Regions from separate parts of the Comamonas sp. Z1 genome, predicted to be linked through region 2. Evidence: riboswitches for the same ligand, from Rfam matches in the RefSeq annotation. Region 2 holds a riboswitch; each other region holds the start of a gene.
What was found. A riboswitch is a leader RNA that binds a small molecule or an ion and turns the genes downstream of it on or off. The one in region 2 is predicted to bind glycine.
Positions count from the first base shown of each region.

Region 1 (6,492 bases), on a different contig from region 2:
AGCACGCCAGCCCCAGGCGGCTGCACCCAGCCAGCCCAGCATATCGGGCAGCATGGCGATCAAGGCCACGATGGCCAGCAACCAGGCCATGCGCGCCACCAGGCCCACATCCTTGCGACCGTCCCACCAGCCCATCAGCCCCAGACGGCGCACCGCGCCCGCACGCAGGCGGAAGCTGGCCTGGGCCTGCTTTTCCTCGTTGCGCATGCGCGCGTACAGCGCTTCGGCTTCGGCCACTTCCCTGGCCGAAGGCTTGGTACGCACCGACAGATAGCCGCTGGGCTTGCCGCCTTCCATGATGGGCGTGACATTGGCGCGCACCCAGTAGTGGTCGCCGTTCTTTCGGCGGTTCTTGACCAGTGCCGTCCAGGGATAGCCATGGGCGATGGTGCGCCACATGTCCTTGAAGGCGGCGGCCGGCATGTCGGGATGGCGAATCAGATTGTGCGGCTGGCCGATCAGCTCTTCATAGCCATAGCCGCTGACGCGCACGAAAGCGGGATTGCAATGCGTGATCTCGCCCTTGGTGTTGGTGCTGGAGACCAGCAGCTCGTCACCTGGAAAGTCGTAGTTTTGTTGAGATACCGGCAGGTTCAGGCGCATGCTTTGCACTCCTCCAATAAGCCTGTTTAGTTTTTGTTCGAGAGTGAGCGATCAGGCATCCCGTCGACAGCTGGTTAACCAGATACACAAATTCACACTTGGATCATCGCACAGTGATGATTCCCGAGCCCCCAGGCTCAGAACAGAGATGCGGTATAGGGATCCGAATGCTTGACCGAGGTCAAACCATGAGGTCTGAGCAGCAGATCTCTTGCCACCGGATCGTGGGCGCTGGCCTGCCAGAGCTGCTCGGCAATCAGGCCCGAGACCTTGACCCCCAGCAGCCTGATGCGCTTGCCAAGCGGCACGCGCTTGAGGCATTGGCCTGCGGCCAGGCGGATGGCTGCCGCATTCTGTATCGGCAGGTTCAGGGTCTGGTCCCGCGTGGCGATCCTGAAATCGTCATAGCGCAGCTTGATGCCCACGGTGCGCCCCACATAGCCCTTGCGCTGCAGATCCTCGGCCAGACGCTCGCACAGGTCCGTGAAGATCGCGCCCAGTTCGGCCTTGTCGCGCACGGCATGCAGATCGCGCTCGAAGGTGGTCTCGCGACTCATGGAAACCGGCTCGCTCTCGGTTACCACAGCGCGTTCGTCCCGCCCCCAGGCAGACTCGTGCAGCCAATGGCCATAGCTTTTGCCAAACCAGTGCAGCAGCTGCGGCAGGCTTTGCGCGGCCAGGTGACCAATGGTTTCTATGCCCAGGCTCTTGAGCTTGGCATCGGCCTTGGGCCCTATGCCGTTGACCTTGCGGCAGGCCAGCGGCCAGATCCGGCTTTGCAGATCTTCGGGCTGGACGATGGAGATACCGTTGGGCTTGTTGAACTCGCTGGCCATCTTGGCCAGCAGCTTGTTGGGAGCCACACCGACCGAGCAGGTCAGGCCCGTGGCATCGAAGATGGATTTCTGGATCAGCCGGGCCAGCACGCGTCCGCCTTCGCGCTGGCCGCCGGGCACGTCGGTGAAGTCGATGTAGACCTCGTCCACGCCGCGGTTCTCCATCAGCGGAGCAATCGACACGATGATCTCTTTGAAGGCCCGGGAAAAGCGCCTGTACTCGGCAAAGTCCACGGGCAGAAGAATCGCCTGCGGGCACAGCCTGGCGGCCTTCATCATGCCCATGGCCGAGCCCACGCCGAACTGCCGTGCCGGATAGGTGGCCGTGGTGATCACGCCGCGCCCCGTGTAATCGCGCAGCAGCGGAAAGTCCGCCACCGGGATCTCGGACAGCGGCCGCCCCGCATGCCGCGCCAGCAGCTCTTCGTCAAAGCTGCGCCTCCCACCACCGATCACCACCGGCAGCCCCTTGAGCTGCGGGTAGCGCAGCAGCTCCACGGAGGCGTAGAACGCATCCATGTCCAGATGCGCGATGCGCCTGGGTCTGGGCTCGGGGCTGGTGGGAAGATCGCTCACAGCACCGATTTTGCCTGGGCTGGCCAGAGACGGCAGTCATGCGTCAAACAGGCACACAGACACCGGGAAACGGCAAGCAGCGCCAGCCCCCGGACCTGCTGCCATCCCCTCCCGAACAGAGAAGGGGAAGGCTCAAACAGCCTCAGGACGAAACCTTGCCCTGCTTGATGTCTTCGAGCTCGTCAAAGCGCATATCGGCATAGCTGACCCAGGTCTTGCGCTTGACCAGCCAGTAACCCAGCCAGAACAGCAGGAACAGCGGAATGCCCAGATAGGTCGACACCACGCCGCCCCAATCGATGCGATCTTCCAGGAAGGCCTGATAGTTCTGGCCCAGCGTCACCACCAGACACAGCACGAAGGCAAAGATGGGGCCGAAGGGGAAGGCGCCGGCCTTGTAGGGCAGCAGACCCACATCGTGACCATGCATGACATAGCCGCGACGGAAACGGTAGTGGCTGACGGCAATGCCCAGCCAGACGATGAACTCCGTCATGCCGGCCAGATTCAGCAGCCAGATATAGACGGCCTGCGGGCTGTAGAGCGAGGAAAAGAGGCACAGGCTGGCGACCAGCGTGCTGCCGATCAAGGCCACCAGCGGCACGCCGTTCTGGGTCAGCCGGGAGAAGATGCGCGGTGCATTGCCCTCGGTCGCCATGTTGTAGAGCATGCGCGTGGCTGCATACATGCCGGAGTTACCGGCCGACAGCACCGAGGTCAGGATCACCGCATTCATCACCGTGGCCGCCGACAGCAGGCCCGCGTGCTGGAACACCAGCGTGAACGGGCTCACGGCGATATCGGCCACATCGGTGCGCAGCAGCTGCGGATCGGTATAGGGAATCAGAAAGCCGATGACGACAATGGCCAGCACATAGAACAGCAGGATGCGCCAGAACACCTGGCGAATCGCACGCGGCACGTTCTCGCGCGGATTCTCGGATTCGCCCGCCGCCACGCCCACCAGCTCCGTGCCCTGGAAGGAATAGGCCACGATCATGGCCACGCCCACAAAGGTCGCGAAATTGCCGACGAATGGCGCATCGCCCGTGGTCCAGTTCTCGAAGCCCGGTACATGGCCGTTGCTGATGATGCCGAACAGAATCAGCACGCCAGTGATCAGAAAGGCCACCACGGCCAGCACCTTGATCAGCGCGAACCAGTACTCGGCCTCGGCAAAGCCGCGCGCGGAAAACGCGTTCAGCCCCACCATCAGCAGCAGGAACAGGCCGCTCCAGAGGATGCCCGGCACATCGGGAAACCAGTAGGCCATGACCAGTTGCGAGGCCACCAGATCCACCGCCACCACCACGGCCCAGCTGAACCAGAAGTTCCAGCCCAGCGCAAAGCCGAAGCCGCGATCCACATAGCGCGAGGCATAGGTCGAGAAGGAACCGGCCACCGGCATGAAGGCAGCCAGCTCGCCCAGGCTGGTCATGATGTAGTACACCATGATGCCGATGAGCAGATAGGTGAGCACGGCGCCGCCGGGGCCGATCTGGGCGATGGCCGAGCCGGAGGCCACGAACAGGCCCGTTCCGATGGCGCCGCCAATGGCGATCATGCTCAGGTGGCGCTGCTTGAGCACCCGGTGCAAGCGGGGCTGGTTATCGTCACCATCACCAGTCGGCGCGAGCTGCTGGCTTGAGTTGGGTTGGGACATAAATGTCTTGTTGTAATGGTTTGCGCCCATCCGGACAAAACACCCAACCATCCCGCAGGCGCTGCGACAGGCAACGCAAAAAGGCGACCATGACGGTCGCGGGCAACAAGGACAAAGGAACGAAGCCATGACAGCAGAACGCCATGGCGGATAGGCCAGTTGCATCCTGAATCGGCAGCCACCCCAGTCGGGTGCTTCAATGGCAAAGCGGTGATATCGCCGGGCCCATTGACAGGCAAAGACGATATTTTGCCCAAATCCACCGCCGACCATGACCCGCCATGCCAATGCAGGGGCTGACTCTGGGGCTGCTCGGCGGCACTTGACAGCGTCTATCGCTATGAATTTAGAAGCACACTGCGCTTTAATAAATTCATTTTCATAGACAAATAATCAATATTCCCTTGAAGGATAAGCGGTAGGCGCTATCAAATAGCATGGGCCCGACATGAGCAGCCATGGCTGAGCCCTGGCGCAGAAGTCTAGAAAACCCGTATATCCAGGCGCCGCCATTCTTCCTACATTTGCCCACAGGCTCTCAGCCCGGTGATGCCGAGAGAGACTGCAGCGCAAACTTGGCGCATGCAGCGCCGAAGGAGCAACCGCCCCGGAAACTCTCAGGCCAAAGGATCGGCATCGCTTTCACACACTCTGAAGAATGTCCGGACGTCATCGTCCGCCGGGCATACCGAAGGAGCAAGCGAGCAGCGCCGCAAGGCCCTGCCTCGTGAATCTCTCAGGTCCAGAACAGAGGGGGCGTTCGCTGCGCATGTTGCGCACGGGCTCCACCCTTGACGTTTCTGGAATCTGAATCATGAAGACAATCGCCGTCATCGGCGGTGGCATCACGGGCGTGACCACCGCCTACGCCCTCGCACGCCGCGGATTTTCCGTCACCCTGTTCGAGAAGCAGCGCTATGCCGCCATGGAAACCTCGTTCGCCAATGGCGGCCAGCTCTCGGCCTCGAACGCCGAGGTCTGGACCCATTGGTCCACCATCGTCAAGGGCCTCAAGTGGATGTTCAAGAGCGATGCTCCGCTGCTGCTCAACCCCAGGCCCAGCTGGCACAAGATTTCCTGGTTCTGCCAGTTTCTCGCTGCCATCCCCCATTACGAGAAAAACACCGTGGAGACCGCCAGGCTGGCGATTGCGGCACGTGAGCACCTGTTTGACTGGGCGGCCAGCGAAGGCATTGACTTCGATCTGAAGCAAAAAGGCATCTTGCATATCTACCGCGACCGAGCAGGCTTTGAACATGCGGGCAAGGTTTCCCGGTTGCTGGCCAAAGGCGGTCTGGAGCGCCGCGCCGTGACACCGCAGGAGATGCGCTCCATAGAGCCGACCCTGTCCGGAACCTTCTACGGCGGCTACTTCACCGAGAGCGACTCCACGGGCGACATCCACAAGTTCACCAGCGGCCTTGCCGCCGCCTGCGAGCGACTGGGCGTGCAATGCCGCTACGGCCAGGAAATCGTGTCGGTGAACAGCAATGGCAAGCAGGCCAGCGTGACCGTGCGCCAGGGCCTGGAAACCGAGACCTCGACTTTCGACGCCATGGTGGTCTGCGCAGGCACGGCCAGCCGCGCCCTGGCCGCCCAGCTCGGCGACAGCGTCAACATCTATCCGGTCAAGGGCTATTCCATCACGGTGAATCTGCCGGACGAAGCCAGCCGCGCCGCAGCCCCCGTGGTGAGTCTGCTGGACGACGAGACCAAGCTGGTCACCAGCCGCCTCGGCGACGATCGCTTCCGAGTTGCCGGTACGGCGGAGTTCAACGGCTTCAACAAGGACATCCGCGCCGACCGCATCCGCCCGCTCATCGAATGGGTTCAGCAGTGCTTCCCCGGTGTCAGCACGCGCAGCGTCGTGCCCTGGGCTGGCCTGCGCCCCATGATGCCGGACATGCTGCCGCGCGTGGGCCCCGGCAACAAGCCCTGCGTGTTCTACAACACCGGCCACGGCCATCTGGGCTGGACCTTGTCGGCCGTCACCGCCGACATGGTCGGCGACCTCGTGCTGCAGTCCATGGGCAGCGCCAGCAGACAGCCCCGACCGGCCACGCTGAGCACCGCCAGCGCCTGACCACGACCTGAAAACCTCATCAACAAGCCAGACACGGCAGCTGCAGCGCCCCGTGAGGGGCAGCTGTTGCCGTGTGAATGGCAAAACGGAGACATACAACATGAGTCGAAATCATCCAAGCGCAGCCGGGGAGTCGCTGCAGCAGACAGGGGAGCTGGAGCGCGGCCTCAAGGACCGGCACATCCAGCTGATCGCCCTGGGCGGTGCCATTGGCGTGGGCCTGTTCCTGGGCTCGGCCAAGGCGATCCACAAGGCCGGGCCGCTGCTGCTGGTCAGCTACGCCATCGCGGGGCTGGCCATCTTCTTCATCATGCGGGCACTGGGCGAGTTGCTGGTGCACCGCCCGGTGGCCGGCTCTTTTGCCACCTATGCCGAAACCTATGTCAGCCCCTGGGCCGGATTCGTCACCGGCTGGACCTACTGGTTCACCTGGGTGGTGACGGGCATGGCCGAGCTCACGGCCATAGGCATCTACACCCATTACTGGTTTCCGGCCATTCCGCAATGGGTTCCGGCGCTCGCCACCCTGGCCGTGCTGCTGGGCGTGAATCTGATTGCGGTCAAGGTCTTCGGCGAGCTGGAATTCTGGTTCGCGCTGATCAAGGTCGTGACCATTGTTGCCACGCTGGTGCTGGGTGTGGCCATCATCACCACGGGCTGGGGACCGCTGGGCCAGACGGCAAGCTTCGCCAATCTCTGGTCGCACGGCGGCTTTGCGCCCGTGGGCATGG
Region 1 is NZ_VOQT01000004.1:162,406-168,897, reverse strand. Features, by position in the region: gene FSY45_RS09640 (PAS domain-containing methyl-accepting chemotaxis protein) at 1-603, opposite strand, end outside; gene dinB (DNA polymerase IV) at 741-1,958, opposite strand; gene FSY45_RS09630 (amino acid permease) at 2,158-3,678, opposite strand; glycine riboswitch at 4,222-4,321, shown strand; gene FSY45_RS09625 (D-amino acid dehydrogenase) at 4,493-5,761, shown strand; gene FSY45_RS09620 (amino acid permease) at 5,862-6,492, shown strand, end outside.
Region 1: another riboswitch for glycine. It lies ahead of FSY45_RS09625 (D-amino acid dehydrogenase); the one in region 2 lies ahead of FSY45_RS17035 (trimeric intracellular cation channel family protein).

Region 2 (6,492 bases):
TCCATGGGGTCAATTGCGTGATTAGACGTATAGATACCGACTCGCGGCGCAAGGAGCACATCGTCACCGATGTATATGCCACCGCCATCAAGCATGATGCAATCGAAGTTGGCATAGAAATTGTCGCCAATGTGGATATTCCGCCCGAACTCACAACGGAAGGTCGGTTCGAAGTGTACGTTTCGACCTAGATGCCCTAGCAGAGACCTGAGGATCGCCTCCCGCTCACTAGCTGGTTTCGAGAAGGAGTTGTTGTACTCATTGGTCAGCAGCACCGCACTCTGCCTCGCCGCCACCAATTCAGGCGAGAGGTCGTTATACATTTGCCCAGAACAAATATGAGCAAGTTGCGTTTCGAGCTTTGACATTGGGTGCGACTAGTTTTTTAGGAAGGCGATAACCATAGCGCATCGCTGACACTCCTACGGCAACTCCTGGCCACAAGCGACCGTCTCAGAGCCACTCACTCAATGCGGCAATTTGTCCGGATCTACCTCTCAAGTGAGGCATCCGCTTGTATTAGTCGCGCGAATTGGTGGCTGCCAAGTCGGAGTATTTGCACAGCATCTGTATCGGGAAGATAGGGCAATTCGACTCGTACACGACCTTGCTGCCATACCGCGATAGGTACCCAGGGGAAAGTGGGCAACCACGGTAGAAAATGCACCGCAGGTTTGGATGAATCGCGTGCGATACCCGCCCCAAGCTCCCTGCATCGCAGCGAAGACAATGCCCCTTTCAAGTAGTTCACCGCGTCTTCAGCAAAGGCATCAATGCAGGAGTGATTGCCTGCGCCTGCTCCGAGGTCAGCGGGTCGTACGAGACAACAATATAGGCGCCCTCCTCCAGCACATCCGCACGGGCGACGTGGTCGCCGAGTATGCCTACCACCTGCTCTGGCGCAAGTCCGAAGTAGTTGTTGCACTGTTCTCTGGCCCAGTAGTTCACCTGCCTGATGTGAAGGCACTCTTGTCTGCGTGGACCGGCTTGAGCCCGGGCATGCATACGTTCTTCATCGCTGGATTTCCAGAATTCATCTTCCTCTTCGGCCAACACATCCATGTCCTCCACCGCAGCGAAGAATGCACCAAAGCTGCGTATATAGAGGGGGATCACCTGGTCGAAGACATACTTCAGGTCGGCTCCATTTTTTGCAGAATTAAATTCGACAGTCATGTAGTCTTCAAGGCATGGAGCCACCTCTGAATGTCGCCGATACCTCCGGCTCAGAAGTCCAATTTCAAGGCGACTGACCTCCTCGTGAAGTCGATAGCTCACTTCATTGACAGGCCAATCCGATCGGTCTTCAAATGTGATGATATCCACATCTGCCAGCCCCCAAGGTGCGGGAAGCAAAGACAAGCTCTTGCATAGCTTTGCGTAGATTTCAGAAGGACTTTCGTCGAAGTCGAATACTCTGCAAACTCTGACAACGTTGGACGTATTTTTCATTTTCTCCGCTGCCGGACACTCATTCCGCTCGGACAGACCGAGTGGATTCCGAAATTCAATCTAAGCTTGTCCGCTGCGATTTTTACTCTGGCATCTGCAGGCAAGTGCCAAACGGCATACACACCGTTTTGGTGCAGCGCAGACTTGCGGCACTTAAGGCCCTGGCCGCCTTGGCTCTGAATAAATGGAAGGGCGGATGCGCAAACCTGCTCTCTTCCAAGAGAAAGTTGCGGGGAGCCTGTATCCCGCCACCTGGTCTCTCTCATTAGAGAAAAGTGGCTTTCCTGCGGGGGACAGCACCTCGTCTCAACCGCAAACCTTCGGTTTGCTGGGCCGTGCCAGCCACACTTTATTTGTAGCTGATGACAAAGGTGGCATCGGCATTCGCGCTGCCGGGCGTCGGCTTCTGTACGAGCGACGTCCAGGTATAACGGGCCTTCAGTTTGATATTCACCGGCTCATTGCCAAATTCGCCAACCATCCACTGATTGACCTCCCCCGATTCGGGCCCGAAGCTCACGAGCTCTTCATTTTCTCGTTGAATCTCGATACCTACGTTTTTGGCCACCGAATCCTCAGAAAGGGACAGAGTCGTTGATCGATTCGCCGGGTTCTGCGCATCCGAAAATACAACAAACATTCTGGTACTTGTTCCGGTATCACCCCCAGCGCATGCAAGGCTCAGGCTGAAATCCTTCCACGGCCCTTTTCCGTTATCCATCAGGTCGGAAGCACTGATGCTATCGAGAGATACCGGAACCAGTGGGGTATTGAGCTTGCATGTCGGCACTCTAGGCTCAACCACGATTCCGCGTCCTTCCATATAGATTCTTCTATAGGTATGTTGCAGGTCAACATATCTGGACTCACCAATCAGTCCACTAATATATCCCCCTGCCGTGATGGGCCCCGTTTTTACCAATTCCACGACAAACTCTTGAGCTGGCGCGAGAAAATAGTTGGTGCGCTCGTCATATCGCGATTGAGGCCACCAATTCTCGGCATTTATGCCCCCTCTGATTCTGATACCCACGCCAGCGATGGAAGTCTTGAAAGTACCATAACCGTCCGACTGGCTACTGGTCGAAACGGTGTAAAGCGTTGTACCCATTTTCTTTTTGCACTGAATATACCCACCAATGCCCGAGGCCTGAGTGTACTTCAAACTAATAACTGTTCCCTCTGGGACCGATGGATCAAAATCCCCGGTCTCCCACGGCTGAACCTTCAAGTCAACTGTTGGAACAACTCGGTCGTCGTCCAGCCTGATAGAACAGATGTCTTGAGCCTGTGCAGCCATGGGTGCAGCCACAAGAAACGAGGTGCACAAGAATCGCAAAATGACTGGCATCAATTTGCGTTTTCGAAATCGTTGATTTGCCATTGAAATTCCACAAATATCTTTTCTGAGGATGGTATTTGCGGTTCATATGGCGATTTCTAGGATTTTTCTCAAAAGTTTGGCGTGAGCCGGCTCTCACCGAGGTTTGAACTTCCCCCCACTCAGGCTTGCAATCAGGTCGGCCTCAGGCTGACCTGAGTCACTCACAGCCCCATGCCGAAGCGGCAGCAATCGCCAACACCAGTTGCTGCACGCCGCCTGTCTTTAACAGCTGTTTTACGCTCCACACAAGCTGTTCGAATTGCATGACCGCCACGTAACGGTTCAAAGGGCCGTTTCTGCATGCCGCGACAGGTTCGTGTCGTCCCTAAGCAGTCTGTCAACGCCTGAAGAATGAGCGAGCCTTCGAGAGCACCGCGTGTTATGGCGGGCGGCTTCACAGACGAAAACGCGGGCTTGCGCGAGCCATGGCGGGGTCGGACCGGCCTTGCGCACCCTGCGCCGGCGGCCGCAGAAGCACACCAATACAGGTATTAACCCGAATAAAGTCGCTGAAACTGGCTAAAATCGCGCCCATCCCGCGGGAGAGCGGAGCCTTTAGAGGGTTCCCGCCGAAGGCGCAAACTCCCATAATCGCTCAGGCAATAAGTACCGCAGGTGGGTCTGACAAGACCCGGATATCGCCAACTGGAGAGCAGCCCGCAACCACAAGTCTGCAGGGCTCACCGAAGGGGCAAGCATGTCCACCGCGAAGGTGCTCATGCGCAACTCTCAGGTAAAAGGACAGCGGGAGAGGCAAGCCGGACACTCCCGCCGATGTGAGTGGCTGGTCTATTTTCAAGTGCCTTCATGCTTCCTTCCGTCTCTTTGCTGGACTCGTTCCAGGCCTCCAACTTCACCGTCATGCTGGTCATCTATCTGGTGGCCATTACCGCCGAAGCCATGTCCGGCGCACTCGCCGCAGGCCGGCGCAATATGGATATCTTCGGCGTCGTCGTCATCGCCTTTGTCACTGCCCTGGGAGGCGGCACCATCCGCGACATGGTGCTGGGCCACTACCCCATCGGCTGGACCCAGCACCCTGAGTATGTGTATCTGGTCATCAGCTTCGGTCTGCTGACCACCGTGATTGCACGCCATATGCACAGGCTCAAGCAGGTGTTTCTGCTGCTGGACGCCATGGGTCTGATCGCCTTTTCGCTGATCGGCTGCAATACCGCGCTGGAGCTGGGCTACCCCACCATCGTCATCATCATGGCCGGCATGATTACCGGCATCAGCGGCGGCATCTTGCGCGATGTGCTCTGCAACCAGGTCCCCGTGGTGTTCCGCCGCGAGCTGTATGCCAGCGTGTCGCTGTCGGTATGCCTGATGTTCCTGGGCCTGCGCTATCTGGATGTCAGCCCCAATATCAGCACCATCGTGTGTTTTGCCGGCGGTCTGGCCTTCCGTCTGGCCGCCATTCGTTTCAAATGGCGCCTGCCGGTTTTTTCGTACCAGCAGCGCTGGGAATAAGATCGAGCTCCCCCTGTGGCGCTGCGCGCCTTTCCCCTCTCTTGCTACGCAGGAGGGGGGACGCAGTCATCGCTGCGGGGCGGCCCTTGCCTGGCTGCTCTGACCTAGACTGCGCCATGCATTACCCATGTAGTTTCACTTTCCATGTCTGAACCGATCACATGGATGCCGGATGGCACCCCCTATAGCTCCAGATTCGGCGATCGCTATCACAGCGAGTTCGGCGGCCTCGACCAGGCCAGCCAGGTTTTTCTCGGTGGCTGCAACCTGCCAGCAGCCTGGGCCGATGCAGCGCAGTGGCGCATTCTGGAGACCGGCTTTGGCTTCGGCCTGAATTTCCTGGTCACCTGGGCGGCATGGAAGGCCGATCCCAGACGCCCGCGCATTCTGCATTTTGTCTCGGTGGAGGCCTACCCTGTCTCGCGCGAGGATCTGCTCGCGTTTTTGCCGGCCGATGAGGTACTGCGCGCGCTTGGCGAACAACTGGCCGAGCAATGGTGGGGACTGCTGCCGGGCGTGCATCGCCTTTCCTTTGATGACGGCCAGGTGCTGCTGACGCTCTATATAGGCGATGCCAGGACCATGCTGCGCAAGCAGCAGATGACGGCGGACAGCGTGTATCTGGATGGCTTCTCCCCCCAGCTCAACCCCGAGATGTGGGATGAAGATGCCATGAAGAACATTGCCCGCCATTGCCGCCGGGGCACGCAGCTTGCCACCTGGTGCGTGGCCGGCCATGTGCGCCTGGCGCTCAAGGCTCAGGGTTTTGAAGTCAAGAAGCACGCTGGCGTGCCGCCCAAGCGCCATAACCTGCACGCAGCCTACAACCCGGCCTGGGAGCCACGCCATCGCCCTGACGGCCTGCCTGCGCCCGTGGGCCAGGCCGGCCGCTGCCTGGTGCTGGGTGCAGGCCTGGCTGGTGCCGCCGCTGCCGCCAGCCTGGCAAGACGCGGCTGGGAAGTGACGGTCCTGGATGCTGCGGCCGAGCCTGCGGCAGGAGCATCAGGCCTGCCAGCCGGCTTGTTTTGCCCGCATATTTCGCCCGATGACAGTGTTCTATCGCGCCTGTCCAGAAGCGGCGTACGCACAACGCTACAAAATCTGCAGCAACTGAGCCAAGCGCAAAAGTTGTATCCAGCCCAGGACTGGGCCCATGGCGGCGTGCTGGAGCATGACCTGAACGAGCCCTCCCATCTGCCCAGGTCATGGCTGCAACCCGGCAGCGAGAACAGCCCCTGGGGCCTGCACTGGAGTGCGCCTGCGCTGCCGGCTCAGCTGGCTGCGGCACAGCTGCCTGCAGACAGCCACGCCGTATGGCATGAGCAGGCTGGCTGGGTACGCCCCGCACAACTGGTGCGCGCGCTGCTGCAAGCCCCCGGGATTCATTGGCAGGGCCATGCCCGAGCTTCGAGCCTGGTGCGCGATGAAGTGCGCAATATCTGGCAGGTGCTGGATGCGCAGGGCCAGACCCTGGCCGAAGCCCCCATGCTGGTGCTGGCCCTTGGCCCGGACACCAAGCCCTTGTTGCAAGCCAGCGGCCTGGCAGCAGGACAATGGGAGCTGCAAGCCATACGCGGCCAGGTCAGCGTGGCCGAGCATGATGCAGGGACGCTGGCGGCCATGCCGCCCTTCCCCGTCAACGGTCATGGCAATCTGGTGCCGGACTTCCCCTCGGCCGACCGGGCCGGCGCGCACCAGTGGATCATGGGATCGACCTTCGAGCGCGATGTGACCGAGCTGCCGCCCACGGCTGCCGACCAGCAGGCCGCCCATGCCAGCAATGGCGAAAAGCTGGCCGCTTTGCTGCCGGGCTGCAGGCAGGCGCTGCGCTCTTTCTTCGATGCTGAGCAGCGCCCTGCCACCTGGGCGCGCCTGCGTTGCGCGGCCTATGACCGTCTGCCGCTGGCAGGCCCTGCCGGGCAGTCGGCAGCCGATCTACCGGGCCTGTGGGTGCTGACGGGGCTGGGCTCACGCGGGCTGACGCTGTCCATGCTTTGCGGCGAGCTGCTGGCGGCACGCCTGCATGGCGAGCCGCTGCCGCTCGATGCCAGGCTGGCTCAGGCCCTGGGTACGCAGCGCCTGTGGAGCCGCTCTCTGCAGCAGCCCAGGTAGGCCACTCGCAAAAAAAGCACGCAGCGCTTACGGAGAAGTAAGTGCTGCGTGCCGTTTCGGCCCTGATTCTG
Region 2 is NZ_VOQT01000009.1:153,499-159,990, reverse strand. Features, by position in the region: gene FSY45_RS17050 (sugar O-acetyltransferase) at 1-368, opposite strand, end outside; gene FSY45_RS17045 (hypothetical protein) at 748-1,452, opposite strand; gene FSY45_RS17040 (fimbrial protein) at 1,802-2,836, opposite strand; gene FSY45_RS28275 (hypothetical protein) at 2,994-3,122, opposite strand; glycine riboswitch at 3,366-3,458, shown strand; glycine riboswitch at 3,472-3,591, shown strand; gene FSY45_RS17035 (trimeric intracellular cation channel family protein) at 3,644-4,309, shown strand; gene mnmC (FAD-dependent 5-carboxymethylaminomethyl-2-thiouridine(34) oxidoreductase MnmC) at 4,475-6,421, shown strand.

Region 3 (6,492 bases), on a different contig from region 2:
ACGTTTGCCAGCACGGTCAGAAATCTGCAGGCAGCGGGCATGAGTGCCGAGCAGGCCTATGCCCAGATCAACCGGCTGATCGATCAGCAGGCCTTCACGCGGGCCGCCGACGACATCTTTCTGGCATCGTCCTTTCTGTTCCTGAGCCTGATCGTGCTGATCTGGTTCACCAAGCGCCCGGCTTCTGCCGCAGGAGCCTCCGACGCGGCCGCTGGCGCACACTGACGAACTTCAGACAGAATTGGCTGGAAGCGATTGACCCACAATCGCTGCCAGCTATTTTTTGATAGTTTCTAGGCGCCGGCAGCCTGCTTGTCCAGGCGCCGCAAAAAAACCTGCAGCTCCTTGACGACCTGGGCATCGCCCTTGGCCTGGGCGCAGCTCAGCCCTTGCTGCCAGGCGGCTCGCGCCGCCTGCGCATCGCCCAGCGCCAGCTCCACCTTGCCCAGTTGCTTCCAGGCGACGGAGTATTCGGCATCCAGTGCCGTGGCCTTGCGCAGATGCTCGCGCGCCACGGCCATCTGCTCGTCGTCGGCATAGGCCTTGCCCAGGGTATAGCGCAGCAGCGCACCATCCTTGCCGGCCGCCAGCATGCTCTCCAAATTGTGAACCATGGGATTCATGTGCATTTGCTCCTCAGGCAGCGAGTGTCGCATCCGCCCCGAGAAAGCAGCTGAATGGCCGTGCCTGTGTTACGGCCTCTTGCAAGCCGGCTCTTGCAGCGCTGCAAACCGTCCCAAACTGCGGCCAATGTCTCAATAAGGCGCCTGATCTTGTTTCGCAAACCAAGTCTCTCCACCTCCATCACCGACTACGAGGACTCGCCCCAGTATTCGGGCGGGCGTTTTCGCAACACGCATCCGCGTCCGGTCAACAGCCCCAAGCCAGATGCCGGGACGCTATGGAAGTTCCTCTTCAACAAGCCGGCCGATTCCCAGCCGGGCAAGGCGCTGCCCGTTTTGCCGCTGAGCACGACCGAACTGAACCTCGCGCCCGAACGCAGCCTGTATCGCCTGGGCCATTCGACCTTGCTGATGAAGCTGCGCGGCGCCTGGTGGTTGACGGACCCCGTGTTTTCCGAGCGCGCCTCGCCGCTATCGTTTGCCGGCCCCAAGCGCTTTCATGCCCCGCCGATTGCCCTGGACGAGTTGCCTGCCTTGCGCGGCGTGCTGCTCTCGCATGACCACTACGACCATCTGGACCGCGCCACCATTCGCGTGCTCGCGCCCAAGGTGGGAGTTTTTCTCTGCCCCTTGGGAGTGGGAGACAGACTGGTGGCCTGGGGCGTGCCGGCCGACAAGATCGTGCAGCACGACTGGTGGCAGGGCAGCGAGGTCGACGGCCTGCGCTTCACGGCCACGCCGGCCCAGCATTTCTCGGGACGCAGCCTGCGCGACGGCAACCGCACGCTCTGGGCGTCCTGGACCATAGAAGATCGCCAGGCCGACAGGCCGCTGCGCGTCTTCTTCAGCGGCGATGGCGGCTACTTCGACGGTTTTGCCGAAATCGGCAGGCGCTTCGGCCCCTTCGATGTCACGTTGATGGAGACCGGCGCCTACGACGCCCACTGGCCCTATGTCCATATGCATCCGGCGCAGACCGTGCAGGCACACCGGGATCTCGGCGGCCAATGGCTGCTGCCCATACACAACGGCACTTTCAACCTCGCCATGCATGCCTGGTGGGACCCCTTCGAGCAGATCCTGAGTCTGGGCAGGCAGCACGGCATAGAGATCGCCACGCCCATGATGGGTGAGCGCCTGGACCTGGATGCCCCCCATGCCGGATCGCCCTGGTGGCGCGCCTGCGCCGAGGCCGACAGCAAGGGACTGGATCTGCGCCCCGCGCAACCCTGAAGGTGCAACCCGCATGGCCGACAATGTCCTCATGGACATTTCGCGCACCTCACACCTTGCCGCCGCCTGCGCCGCGTCTCTGACCGCCTTGCTGCTCGGAGCCTGCTCCCACCTCTCCGATGGCAGCCAGCCCAAGCAACCACCGAATGCCGGCATCTCGATCACAGTTTCCGGGCAGCCGGAGCCGACGCCGGCTCCGCCATTGGACACGCAGCACAGGCGGCCACAGAGCATGGAATGGCCTGCCTGGATCAAGGCAGACTGCACACCCCCCGCCCAGCTCGATCGGCAACCGCAGCCACGCCGCCACACCACGCCTTTCATCAGCGCCCACTGGTTTCCGAACGGGCTGGAGACCACGGTGGTCTTCCGCCTGGAAGTCACGGCCCAGGGCGAACTCGGCCGTGTGGCCTACCAGCCCGCCGATACCGATCCCCGCATCGTGAAGTCCATCATGCGCTCGCTCGAACGCTGGAAGTTCAAGCCCGGCATGCGCCAGGGCCAGCCCGTGACGTCCTGCTTCGAACAACCCTACCAACTGGTGTTTCCGCGCCAGGAGATCGATGTTCCTCGTACGCCCGCCATGAACACAGAACCGCAGTGAGACCGCAAGCTCAATTCCAGCGATCTGTGCTCGAAAACCCCAGAATCCATCCGATTCGGTGGTGCAAGCCCCTTGCCCACCGCTAGAATCGCCAAGGTCAGGAGAGAGTGCCTGCAGCTTGAAGCTGCCTCGCACCGCCGAAGGCGCAGACCCCCAACCCGGTGTCAAAACGCTCAGGCAAAAGGACTGACAAGCGCTGCAAGGTGTGCAAACCTGCAGCGTCCCTTGCTGGAGAGAGATGCAGGCCGTCATTTCGTATGTGCGCCGGCATCCACCGAAGGAGCAAACTGCCCGATGCAATGCGTGCAGTGAATCTCTCAGGTAAAGCGGACAGCAGGGCAAGCCCGCCACGCATGGCCCAGTCATGCATGGCCACTCATTTTGGTTTGACCACCGGAGCGCTTGCCTGTGACTGCTGCTGACACCTCTTCCGATCTGCGTTCCACACCGCTGTTTGCACTGCACCAGAAACTGGGTGCCCGCATGGTGCCGTTTGCCGGCTACGCCATGCCCGTGCAATACCCTCAAGGCCTGATGGCCGAGCATCTGCACACGCGCAAGGCTGCCGGCCTGTTCGATGTCTCGCACATGGGCCAGTTGCTGTTGCGCGGCCCCGATGCCGCCGCCGCGCTCGAATCGCTGATGCCCGTCGATGTCATGGACCTGGGCCTGCACAAGCAGCGCTACGGCCTGCTGCTCGATGAACAAGGCGGAATTCTCGACGACCTGATGTTCGTCAACCGCGGCGAAGATCTGTTCCTCATCGTCAACGGTGCCTGCAAAGAGGCCGATATCGCTCATATCCAGAGCCGCATCGCCAGCCGCTGCGAGGTCGTCCCACTGCCCGAGCGCGCCCTGCAGGCCCTGCAAGGCCCGCAAGCCGTCACTGCCCTCTCGCGTCTGATTCCCGGTGTGACGCAACTGCTCTTCATGACCGGCAATTACTTCGACTGGCAAGGCCATGCGCTCTACATCACGCGCAGCGGCTATACGGGCGAGGACGGCTTTGAAATCTCCCTGCCCGGCGAAGCTGCCGAAGCCTTTGCCGAAGCTCTGCTGGCACAGCCCGAGGTGGCCCCCATCGGTCTGGGCGCGCGCAACTCGCTGCGCCTTGAAGCCGGACTTTGCCTGTACGGCAACGACATAGACACCAGCACCACGCCGGTCGAAGCCGCGCTGAACTGGGCCATGCAGAAGGTTCGCCGCACCGGCGGCGAGCGCGAGGGCGGTTTTCCCGGTGCGGCCATCGTGCTGGAGCAATTGCAGAACCCTCAGTCGCTGCGCCGCAAGCGCGTGGGCCTGATCGCGCTGGAACGCATTCCCGTACGCGAGCCTGCCGTGCTGGAAAACATGGACGGACAGCATATCGGCCACATCACCAGCGGCCTGCTCAGCCCCACGCTCAACCAGCCTGTGGCGCTGGCCTATGTCGAGCCCGACTACGCCGCCATCGATACGGAAATCTTCGCCATGGTGCGCGGCAAGCCCGTGCCCATGAAGGTAGTCGCCACGCCCTTCGTTCCCACCCGCTACTACCGCGGCTAGGTCTGCCGCCGCGCATGAGACGGGCCAGTTTGCCAAACAGCGGCCAGAACACCGCTAAAGTGCGAGCTGGACCTTTCTCAAACAACACCCGATTCCCCTGAATCCCCCATCTGGAGCTTTCCATGAGCATCAAGTATTCCAAAGAACACGAATGGATCAACGCCGCTGACAGCAATGCCGCCATCGTCGGCATCACCGTACACGCACAGGATGCACTGGGCGATGTGGTGTTTGTGGACCTGCCTGCCGTGGGCTCCACCTTCAAGGCCGGCGATGTGGCTGGCGTGGTCGAGTCCGTCAAGGCCGCTGCCGATGTCTACATGCCCGTGACCGGCGAGATCGTCGAAGTCAACGAAGCCCTGCGCGACGACCCGTCGCTCGCCAACAGCGACCCCCTGGCCGCTGGCTGGTTCTTCAAGGTCAAGATGAGCAATGTGGGCGAGCTCGAAGGCCTGATGGAAGAGACTGCCTACAACGACTTCGCCAAGGACAACTAAGCGTATCAACGGCCCTCGCATTGCGAAGGCCGTTTTTGCATGCAGCCATGAGCACCATTCTGTATTTCGACGATCCGGACGTCGGTCTCGCCCGCGAGACCAGCCACCCGACCTTTGCGCGCATCGCAGCCCAGGACTTCTATTACGACTGCGGTGACGACTTCAGCCCCTTCGGCAGCGATGATGGCAGCGACACACTGGCCGCTCTTCAAGAGTGGTACCAGGAGCAGACGGGCGGCAAGTCTGCCAAGACCCTGCGCTTTCTGCACCAACAACTGAGCGGCTGGGATCTGCCCGTGCCCAAGGACATGCTGGCTCATGACGATGCGGCCAAGGCCCAGTGGCTGGCCAGCGACGACATGAACCAGATCTATCTGCGCTCGGTCTGTCGCGCCCACGTGGCCACCGCCTTTGGTCAGCTCAAGATCACAGGCAGCATCGATGCCGATCTGCAACAGCAAGCCCTGCTTGCCCTGGCCTGCCAGCAATGGCTGAACACCGTGGCACGCAGCAAATATCCCGATTGGGAATATGCCGACCAGGAAAGCGAACGCCTGGCTCTGATGAACACCGCGCTGGAACAAGCCAGCGCTGCTTGAAGCACCGGCCGCATGCCTTCAGGCATACGGCATTCACGCATGCCTGGCATGCAAACCGTCAGTCACAGTATTTGAGAATAGGTCCCTCCCATGCTGATGTCGCCTCCCGCCCCCGTCGCTTCCCTGCAAGCGCTGGAAAACAGCCACGAATTCATCCCCCGTCATATAGGCCCGGACGCCGATGAGCAGCAAAAAATGCTGGCCGCCATCGGCAAGCCCTCGCTGGATGCCTTGATTCGCGATGTGATGCCCGACTCCATCGCACGCGCCAGGCCCATGGATCTTCCGGCGCCGATTACCGAAGCCGCTGCGCTGGCCGAACTCAAGGCCATCGCCAGCAAGAATCAGGTTCTGAAGAGCTTTATCGGCCAGGGCTACTACGGCACGCACACGCCGGGCGTCATCCTGCGCAACATCCTCGAGAATCCAGCCTGGTATACGGCCTATACCCCCTACCAGGCAGAAATCTCACAAGGCCGCATGGAGGCGCTGGTCAACTTCCAGACCATGGTGACCGACCTGACCGGCATGCCGATTGCCAATGCATCCATGCTGGACGAGGCCACGGCAGCCGCCGAGGCCATGACACTGGCCAGGCGCTCCGTCAAATCCAGAAGCCATCGCATCGTGCTGGCCGGCGATCTGCACCCGCAAACAATTGAAGTCATCGAGACCCGTGCCCGGCCGATCGGCATCGAAGTGGTGATCGCCAACAGCCAGCAAGAGTGGGAGGCCGCGCTGGCAGGCGATCTGTTTGCTGCCGTCATCCAGTACCCCGCATCCAGCGGCTGGATCGTGGACTGGAAGGCCGATGTGCAAGCCATTCACGCCAAGCAGGCCGCCGCCATCGTGGCCACCGACCTGCTGGCTCTGACCCTGCTGACACCGCCCGGCGAATGGGATGCCGATATTGTCGTGGGCAACAGCCAGCGCTTCGGCATGCCCATGGGCGCAGGCGGTCCACACGCGGCCTTCATGGCCTGCCGCGACGAATACAAACGCAGCCTGCCCGGCCGTCTGGTGGGTGTCAGCGTCGATGCGCATGGCAAGCCCGCCTACCGCCTCGCGCTGCAGACGCGCGAACAACATATCCGCCGCGAGAAAGCGACATCCAATATCTGTACGGCCCAGGTCCTGCCGGCAGTGATTGCCAGCATGTATGCCGTCTACCACGGCCCCCAGGGGTTGAGGCGCATTGCCCAGCGTGTGGCACGCTTCACAGCGATTCTGAGCCGTGGCCTGGCCCAGTTGGGCTTCAGCGCCCATCACCACGACACAGCCTTCGACACCGTGAGCCTGCACACCCGGGAGGCCACCGACGCCCTGGCGGCTCGCGCCGTCTCCCGAGGCGTCAACCTGCGCAAAGCCTGGGATGAATATCTCTGCATCAG
Region 3 is NZ_VOQT01000001.1:153,965-160,456, forward strand. Features, by position in the region: gene FSY45_RS00695 (DHA2 family efflux MFS transporter permease subunit) at 1-225, shown strand, start outside; gene FSY45_RS00700 (hypothetical protein) at 294-623, opposite strand; gene FSY45_RS00705 (MBL fold metallo-hydrolase) at 774-1,856, shown strand; gene FSY45_RS00710 (energy transducer TonB) at 1,870-2,460, shown strand; glycine riboswitch at 2,549-2,659, shown strand; glycine riboswitch at 2,679-2,804, shown strand; gene gcvT (glycine cleavage system aminomethyltransferase GcvT) at 2,869-4,005, shown strand; gene gcvH (glycine cleavage system protein GcvH) at 4,128-4,502, shown strand; gene FSY45_RS00725 (MolR family transcriptional regulator) at 4,550-5,101, shown strand; gene gcvP (aminomethyl-transferring glycine dehydrogenase) at 5,192-6,492, shown strand, end outside.
Region 3: another riboswitch for glycine. It lies ahead of gcvT (glycine cleavage system aminomethyltransferase GcvT); the one in region 2 lies ahead of FSY45_RS17035 (trimeric intracellular cation channel family protein).